Regions from separate parts of the Pseudoalteromonas sp. JB197 genome, predicted to be linked through region 1. Evidence: predicted binding sites of a transcription regulator. Region 1 holds the regulator's gene; the other holds the start of a gene.

Region 1 (4,967 bases):
TCAAGCATGTCATTTTTTGCTTTTGTTTCAAATGCGCTTAGTTCGCCGTAAGAAAGAATTTCTTCTACGCCGTTTTTACCTAAACGTACTGGGTGTGCAAAGTACTCCGCATCGCCATTTTCAACAGCAACGTACGCGTAATCTACAACGTCTTCACCTTGTAGGCCTTTAACTAAAGACATACAAAAACGAGCTGCAGCTGCACCCATTGATAAAGTAGCTGAACCGCCACCCGCTTTAGCATTTACAACTTCAGTACCCGCATTTTGGATACGTGGAGTAAGTGCTGCAACTTCTTCATCTGTAAAGCTCACGCCTTCAACTTGAGAAAGTAGAGGTAAAATAGTAGTACCTGAGTGGCCACCGATTACAGGAACTTTAACAGTTGCTACGTCTACGCCTTTAAGTTCAGCAACAAATGCTTCTGAACGAATAACGTCAAGCGTAGTAATACCAAATACGCGTTTAGCGTCGTAAGTACCTGCTTTTTTAAATACTTCAGCAACAATTGGTACAGTGCCGTTTACTGGGTTAGTAATAATACCTACTAACGCTTTAGGACAACTTGCAACTATGCCTTCTGCTAACGTTTTGATGATGCCAGCATTTACATTAAATAAATCTGCACGATCCATACCTGGCTTACGTGGCATGCCAGCAGGAATAAGTACGATATCAGCATCTTTAAGCGCTTCATTTAACGCATCAGCGCCAAAGCCAGCTACTTTAACCGCTGTAGGGATATGAGATAGATCAACCGCAACACCTGGAACTACTGGTGCAACATCATATAGTGATAATTCAGAACCAGCTGGTAAGCCTGTTTTTAATAATAAAGACAACGCTTGACCGATACCGCCTGCAGCACCTAATACAGCAACTTTCATTGGAATTCTCCGTGATTTGAGGTAGGAAATATTTATGGCTCTAAGATAAAGAAATTAGCGACTAAAAACAAATTTATCCTGCCTATTTTCGTAATATTTTAGACCATAGTTGTAAAAACATTTGGCCTGAATACAGTAAACTGGCAAGTTAAATAAACAACTGCTGTATAATTATTCGTTTTTGTGTAGAATTTGCGGCATGGATAATAAAAAGCAAATAAAAACTATGCAACCACAAGACAAACAGGAAGCGTTAGTAAAAGCATTTAAAGCGCTTTTAAAAGAAGAAAACTTTGGTTCTCAAGGCGATATAGTAGATTCGTTAAAAGAGCAAGGTTTTGACAATATAAGCCAAAGTAAAGTGTCGCGCATGCTTAGTAAGTTTGGCGCGGTACGAACGCGCAATGCCAAACAAGAAATGGTGTATTGCTTGCCAGCAGAAATGGGCGTACCCACAGCAAAAAGCCCGTTGCGCCAGCTTGTTATTGATATAATGCATAACGAAATGATGATTATTATCCGTACCAGCCCAGGCGCGGCTCAGCTTATTGCGCGTTTACTTGACTCATTAGGTAAAGCCGATGGCGTGTTAGGTACTATAGCTGGCGACGACACTATTTTTATTGCCCCAGCTAAAATATCTGAAATAGACTTAACCCTAGAGCGGGTACGTATTTTATTTGATACGGTTTAGTATTTAAAACACGCGTTATAACTGTTTTAAAAACCCAACTGACGGTGCAAAAAACGCAGACCCCATATCGGCTTGAGTAAAATCAAGCCAATGATCATAGCACTCCCCCTCACCTAAACGACTTTTTAATACCTGTTCAAATGCGGTTCCACTGGCCGAGCAAGTAATTGACAGCATTCCTTGCTCGTAAACATCGCCATAAGGCATGCCTTGATTAAGTAATATTGGCTGGCCTTGCTCATCTTTTAATTCACTGCGTTGTGCATGGCTGGTTTCAAGCGCTGGGGCTATAAGAGTGTTGTCTAAGCGAGTGCGACCTATTATTTGCTCTTGCTCATCTAGCGATAGATGCTGCCATACGCTTAGATCGTGCTTATAACGTTGCACATGAATATAACTGCCTTGATCCTCAAAGCTACCTGGTTTATTTATTAACGCCGTTGCCCGCTTTTGTCGGCCATGCGGCATTTTGCCACCATAAATAAAACCATTGAAATCGCGACCATCTAAAAATCTAAAATTACGAATTTGTTCCACCAGCTCTACGTCTGGTGCAAATAACTTTAAAATTTGCAGTGCAAATAAATGATTAACGTCTTCGCGGTCTGAACGTATTTGCACAAACAAATCACACGGCTGCACGCTCATTGCGTGTTCATTATGATTTATATTAGGAAAGCTTTGTAGTTCACTGGGGATATACTCTGGCAAAATATGCGGCCAATACTGTGCACCAATAGCCACCATACAAGAAAGCATAGATTCAGAAAACTGATCGCTAAACTCTTCCTCAATAGCGCTTACTTGCTTGAGCTTTGTACGTAATGACTCATCTTGGCCATCAAACACATTAAAAAATAAATGCAAACCGTGTAAGTTTGCTTCAGCACAAATCCCTGATTGCGCTTGTGCCATTGTTATTCCTTAGCTTATAAATAGATAAACACAGCGAATAACAAATTAATTTATGATTCGAAAAAATTCACCGTGTGGGGTTTTATTTTTATTATAACCTGCTCATTTTGAACAAATGACTGGCCATATTGCGCTGCAACTTCTATTTCTTGTTGTGCAATAACTACAGTGTAAACATAAGCCGAACCAATAAAACGACTGCTTAATATGGTGGCGCGTTCACTATGGCTATCTTTTTTATTGTCGCTCATTAGCTCTATTTGATGAGGACGCACATATATTTTTCCTATATTAGCCTGATGCTGGTGCGCAATAACCGACTCAACTAGGCCAAAAGCGGTTTTATATTCAGTTGCTGTTAACACTTCTGCGCTTAAGTATATGCCCTGACCGAGAAACTCTGCAACCTCCTTTGAGCTTGGTTTAGCAAAAAGCTGTTCTGGGGTGCCCTGTTGAGCTATTTTACCCTGGTGCATAATAGCCAGCGTGTCTGCAAATGCAAAAGCCTCTTCCTTTGAGTGGGTAACAAATACTGCCGACACTTGTTGAGTTTTAATTATGCGGCGAATATCGGCAATTAATTCAAAGCGTACTTGAGTGTCTATATTCGAAAACGGCTCATCAAGTAATAGTAAACTTGGTTTGTAAGCAAGTGCACGCGCAATCGCCACGCGCTGTTGTTGCCCACCCGATAACTGATGCGGATACCTGTCGGCGCAGCCAACTAAATGCACCAGCTTAAGCATTTCATCAACGCGCTGTTGCTTTTGCTCTTTACTCATTTTACTTAAGCCAAAAGCAATATTATGTGCCACGGTTAAATGCGGGAATAACGCATAATCTTGAAACATCATGCCAATATTACGATGCTCTGGCGAGATAAATGTATTGGCGTTACTCACCAGCTTACCATCGATAAACACGCTTCCTTGTTGCGTTTCTATTAGCCCTGCAATTGCTTTTAAGGTGGTGGTTTTACCACAACCACTGGCACCTAACAAACACACTATTTCGTTTTTACCTATGGTTAAATTTAGCTCGTGAATAACCTTAGTACCGTTATATTGATAGCTCACGCCTTGTAAAATCAAACTACTCATTTAACTACGTTGCTCCATAGAACGGTTAATAAAATACAGAGGGATAAATCCAACCAGCACAATAAATAATGCCGATATAGAAGCCAGCTCTAATTGCTCATCACTCACATACTGAAACACATGCGTAGCTAAGCTTTCAAAATTAAACGGCCTAAGTAACAAAGCCGTAGGTAGCTCTTTCATGCATTCAATAAACACCAGCAAAGCCGCAGTAAGCAACCCGCGTCTAAGTAGGGGTAAATGCACCAAACGTAACGTATGGCCTTGGCTTTTGCCCATAGATTGGCTAGCCATGTCGAGAGAGGGGCTAATGCGTAAAAAGCTCGACTCAATCGCGCCATGTGCTACTGCGTAAAAACGCACTACATAAGCAAAAATAATGGTAAATACACTGCCAGTGAGTAACAAGCCTATATTTAAGTCGTATGGCTCAAGCACACGGTTTACCGTATTTTCTAACAGCGTAAGCGGTAATAGCACCGCAATAGCCAGTACTGTTCCTGGTAAAGCGTAGCCGGTGCTAGCTAATCGCCCCGGAATAAGTGGATAATTTTGCTTGGCTATACGTTGATAAAACACCACTAATACACTAAGTAACAGCGTTACTACGCTTACTACTATAGCTACCTTTAAACTTTGCCACGCATAGCTAAAAAACTCACTACTCCATGCTTGATCAAAATAAACAATGGCGTACTTTATTAACACAGCAATAGGTATAACAAAGGCAACAATTAAAATCACACTGCAAAATAGCATTGCCAGCCAAGCCGACTTGCCTTTTAATATATAAAGCGCTTCACTATTTATACCCGACTGACGCTCAAACACCGCTTGATTACGGCGACTAAAGCGCTCCGCCATTAAGGCTAAAAACAATAGTAATAACATCACGCCCGATATTTTAGCTGCAGCGGTTAACGAGTAATAACCAAACCAAGTATCGTATACGGCAGTGGTTAAGGTGCTTACAGCAAAGTAGCTTACTGTGGCAAAGTCAGCCATGGTTTCCATACTAATTAGCGCTAGCGCAGCTACAATTGCGCCGCGCGATAACACTAAGCTCACCCTAAAAAAGCTCTGCCACGACGACAGCCCCATTAACTGGCTAGCCTGTACTAACTTAAAAGACTGCTCACGCAAGGCTGTTTTAAAAATTAAATATAAATAGGGATAAAGCACCAGTGCAAGCATTACAATAGCGCCGGGCAAAGTGCGTATATCAAAAAACCAGTAATCATCCGGCGATTGCCACCCAAACCAGTCTCTGAGAGTATTTTGTACTGGGCCTGCGTAATCAAGCAAGTCGGTATAAACATAGGCAATAATATAGGTAGGCATAGCCAGTGGCAGCATTAACGCCCATTCAAA
Region 2 (4,967 bases), on a different contig from region 1:
AATTTAAATTTAATATTTATTAAAAGGCTTTTATTATCAATATAATAAGCAGGCCTTTCGACCTGCTTTAAGATTACTTGTTCATCGCACTAATCAAAAACGCCGAAATTTTAGCGCCTTCTCGTAAGGTGGTTTCTGAACTTGACTGCCCTACTAGCGAGCTGTCGGTAAAAGGCGCAATTTCCATCATATCGGCACCGGTGATCGGAAATTCATCGGCTATGGCTGATAAAATATCCAGTGCGTGCTGTGGCGTTAAGCCGTTTGCCTCTGGTGTGCCTGTTGCAGAGGCATATTTTTCATCAAGGGCGTCAATATCAAAGCTAACATACACTTCGTCAACGTTGTCGGCTTTAAGCTGCGCAATGGCATCTGCGGCAACGGCTGCTGCACCGCGCTCTATAATTTCATGCGCCCAATGTTGTTTAACACCAAAGGTGCTTTCCCAATGCTCTTTCGGTTTACCGCTTGAACGAATACCAAATTGAATTAAATGATGTGGCGCAGGTAAAAACTCTAAAATATGCGTACACCAAGAGCCAAAACATAAATCAATGCCTAAGCGCTCAACCAATAAGTCGGTATGGGCATCAAAATGAATAATTGCGGTACGCTTGCCTTGTGTGCGCTTAGCTTTTAAATACGCTTTTGTTAATGGGTAACTAATTGAATGATCGCCGCCAATACCAAAAATGCCTTTATTTTCAAATGTTGCATAAAAGCTGTCGCATACATCTTCAGTGATCGACAGTGGGCTAACGTAATAGTCGTTATTTTCGTTGCCGTATAATGCTTTTTGACAATTGGTTATAGTGGCTTTGTTTAAGTATTTATCATGTAATAAATGAGGAATAACGCGTACGTCGCCTAAATCGAATGAGCGGCACTGAGGTTGCTGATCGAGTAATGCTGAGCGTAAAAATAACGGCCCCCAGTTTGCGCCACGTAAAATACCGCCGCCACAATCTGAGCTAATACCTAGCATTACCGCTTTATGCGGCGAATTGGGTAACTCGTTAAGCGACTCACGCCATAATGGGCCAATGTTTTCGGTTTGCCCATAAAGCTTGTTTCTTAATGCAGCTTTGCGCTCTTTTGCAGTGTTAACTGTATATACACCATCACCTGGTGCGCACAAACAATGCTCAATTTTGCTTTTAAATTCCTGAAATTCGGTGCTCATGGTAAACCCTTATAAATCTATATGTTTTGCGTGGTACTGATTAGTTATGCAAAATTGCTAATATTTAAATACTAACAATAACATTAGTACTGCTTGCTAAAAGCAAACTAACGTTAAATTAGCCTTGCTTCACTAATGTATATACCATCCAAAAAATAACAACTAACCATATGAATAAAAACAACTTAGTGTAAATGTGCCTGTTGTTTATGATAATTTACTGATTACTTTAGACGATCAATATAATGTCTGCCTATACAAGTCAACCGCCTCATTTTACGGGTAACTTTAATATATGCTTGAATATTCAATGTGGGTGAATAAATCAAAACAAATCAACACGGACATACGTCCTGTACTAAACAAACAATTATAGTAATGATGCTAAATTGATAGTAATTTTATAAAGGCTTAGTTATGGAAAAGGTATTTCACTTAGGGTTATGTATTGACGATCTTAAAGGTGCAAAACTGGCTATTGTTCCGGGCGATCCGGATCGTGCTGCACGTATTTCGCAATTTTTAGATAACCCAACTTGCCTGGCTAAAACGCGTGAATTTCATGTTTATTTAGGTGAGCTTAATGGCCATTCTGTGGTTATATGCTCTACCGGTATTGGCGGTCCATCGACGTCGATTGCCGTTGAAGAATTAGCCCAACTTGGCGTGCACAGCTTTTTGCGTATTGGTACTACTGGCGCAATTCAACCACACATTAACGAAGGCGATATTTTAATTAGCCAAGCCTCTGTGCGTTTAGATGGTGCAAGCCAGCATTTTGCGCCGCTTAGCTACCCTGCGGTATCTGACTTTTTTGCTACCCAAGCTATGGTTAAAGCCTGTGAAAACCTTAATATCGATTTTCATATTGGTATTACTGCATCAAGCGACACATTTTACCCAGGGCAAGAGCGTTACGATACACACTCTGGTTATGTGCCAAAGTCGTTACAAGGCAGCTGCGAAGAGTGGCAAAAATTGGGGGTGATGAACTACGAAATGGAATCGGCAACCTTATTTACTATGTGTGCGGCACTTGGTTTACAAGCAGCGTGCGTAGCCGGTGTATTAGTTAATCGTACTCGCCAAGAAATTCCTAATGTTGACCACGGCGAAATTGAAAGAAAATCAGTTGCGGTAGTATTAGAAGCCGCTAAAGTACTGCTCGCTAAGTAACAGTACTTTTTAGTGTGTCAGTTTGCCAAGTTACTCACTTAATGGCGCACTAATTAGCTCAAGTGGTGGCAAGTTTACAAAGCTTGCTAACACTGCTTGAGCCACTCCTGCTTGGTTTTCATGACCAGCGGTTTCTAACAGTGTTATTCCCTTTACGGTATGTTGATCAAAACTCAAACCAGCTAAAAACAACTGACTTAATGCACTTTGCAATGGCGATAAGCTAGGGCTGTATGCAGCGTTTTCTGCGTAACTGCCATAAAAGTCACCGTTGTTAAACGTAGTGATTTTTACTGCGCTGTAGTTTTGGCTATACGGTACATAAGCTGCTAACGCATAGGCTGCCAGCTGTTGCTCTACTTCTGTATTATTAAATGAGCGAGCCTGCGGGGCTGGATTAAATAAGCTGTACTGATTGCCTAAATCGGTGGGGCCAAACGAATGCGGTAACAAGTCTGCAAGTTTAAATTGCTGCTCGGGCAGTAAAATATCAAATTCACGCGCATCAGCTAATTCGTTCATAAATTGGCGGCAATAACCACAAGGTGCGTCACTAATCGCTATTTTTAGTATTTTTTTCGCGCCATTTAACCAAGCATTATTAATTGCAGACTGCTCTGCGTGCACCACTAAACTAAGTGCTTGGCGGTTAAACTCGGCATTAGCACCAAAGTAAAAATTAACCTCGCCGCTTTCATCAAGTGCTTTAACGATTGCACCTACATGAAAGTTCGATATGGGTGCTACCGCAAACTCAGACGCTAAAGGCACTAAACCTTGTAATAAGGCGTCGTTTGTTACATTAAGTTGCGCGCATAGTTGGTTAATATTATTTGCGTTTAAAATACCGCGCTGGGTTTTTAATTGGCTACGTAAAGCCTGTGTTTGCGCTACGCTTAAAGAGATGTGGGTATTACTTAGTGCGGTGTTTGCTTGTACTAAAAAGGTTGCAGAAGCCATAATATAATTTTTTTATTCAATGGCTAAGTAGTTTAAAAGGTTAGCGCATAAAATGCCAGCGCATATGCATAAAATAAGGGGTTACGGCGCTGCGCAATCCCCTTATTTTTATTTAGCCATTAACCAGTATTGCGCATACCTGCTGCTATGCCGGTCATGGTGATCATTAACGCGTTATCTATATCGCCTTCACTGCCGTTGTCGCTTGACCGCGCACGGCGAAGTAACTCTACCTGCAACACATTAAGCGGATCGGTATAAGGGTTACGCAGCGCAATTGACTCTTTGATCCATGGCTGATCGGCCAATAAGCTTTTTTGCGGGCTAAGCGACTGTACTAAACTAATCGCTTCAGCGAGCTCTTTGCGCAAGGTAACACCAAGTGGTTTGTACATATCTTCCACCAGCGCGTTATCGTAATGCTCACTTAACCAGCTGTCGGCCTTACTAAATACCATTTCGAGCATTTCTAGGCGCGATCTAAAAAATGGCCATTGTAAGCTCATTTCTTGCAAGGTTTCAACGCCGTATTTTGCCAAGGCCGCTTGTAATCCTGTTAATGCGCCTAACCACGCAGGTAACATTAAACGATTTTGGCTCCATGCAAAAATCCATGGTATTGCCCGCAAACTTTCGACCCCACCTGTAGGGTTTCGTTTTGCAGGGCGCGAGCCAAGCGGCAGTTTAGAAAGCTCAAGCTCTGGGGTTGCCATTCTAAAATAAGGTACAAAGTCTTCATCGTGGCGTACCACGTTACGATAATGCTCACACGACTCTTCGCTGATCAAAGCCATTACTTCGCGCCATTGTGGTTTAGGCTCTGGCGGTGGTAATAAATTACTTTGCAGTACAGCGCCGGCGTAAATATTTAAGCTTTGTAGCGCAACATCGGGTAAACCAAATTTAAAGCGGATCATCTCGCCTTGCTCAGTTACTCGCAAACCACCTTTTAATGACCCCGGTGGTTGTGAATGTAGGGCTTGTGCAGCAGGTGCGCCACCTCGCCCTACCGTACCGCCACGGCCATGAAATAACACCAGCTCTATGCCGCGTTTGTCGGCCAATTGCACTAGCTTATCCATTGCTTCGTACTGCGCCCAACCAGCTGCCATCATACCGGCGTCTTTTGCTGAGTCTGAGTAACCTATCATGACGTTTTGGGTATTGTTAATTTGGCCTCTGTACCAGTCATTATCCAACAAAGTAGTAATAACATTGTGGCCATCATTTAAATCATCTAAGGTTTCAAATAACGGCGCAACCGGTAATTTAAAGCTACAACCACTTTCTTTTAACAGCAATTGTACCGCTAAAATATCGGAGGCTGTGCGCGCCATCGAAATAATATATAAGCCAAATGTTTGCTCGTCTTGCTGTGCAATCACGTCAAAGGTGTCGAGTACTTCTTGTACCTCTGGGCTTGGCTGCCAACGCTTAGGTATTAGCGGCCTGCGCGAGTTAAGCTCAGTGAGTAAAAAGGCTTGTTTGTCTTGCTCTTGCCATTGGTTGTAATCGCCCAAACCTAAGTAACGCGTAAGCTCTGAAAACACATCACCATGGCGCGATGAATCTTGGCGTACATCTAATTTAGCTAACCGCAAACCAAAACTATTAATACGATGTAATACATCCAGTAATAGGCCATCAG

The links. The regulator ArgR, encoded in region 1, controls arginine synthesis, uptake and breakdown. The targets are predictions, from matches to a motif close to ANTGAATANNTATTCANT.
Region 2: the regulator ArgR is predicted to act here: its motif matches at 1,219-1,236, upstream of CIK86_RS18430 (arginase family protein).

Annotation. Positions count from the first base shown of each region.
Region 1 is NZ_NRGZ01000001.1:48,061-53,027, reverse strand. Features, by position in the region: gene mdh (malate dehydrogenase) at 1-887, opposite strand, end outside; gene argR (transcriptional regulator ArgR) at 1,114-1,581, shown strand; gene CIK86_RS00215 (Dyp-type peroxidase) at 1,597-2,496, opposite strand; gene CIK86_RS00210 (ABC transporter ATP-binding protein) at 2,547-3,596, opposite strand; gene CIK86_RS00205 (iron ABC transporter permease) at 3,597-4,967, opposite strand, start outside.
Region 2 is NZ_NRGZ01000002.1:731,786-736,752, forward strand. Features, by position in the region: gene CIK86_RS18430 (arginase family protein) at 74-1,183, opposite strand; gene udp (uridine phosphorylase) at 1,601-2,359, shown strand; gene cdd (cytidine deaminase) at 2,390-3,319, opposite strand; gene ppc (phosphoenolpyruvate carboxylase) at 3,439-4,967, opposite strand, start outside.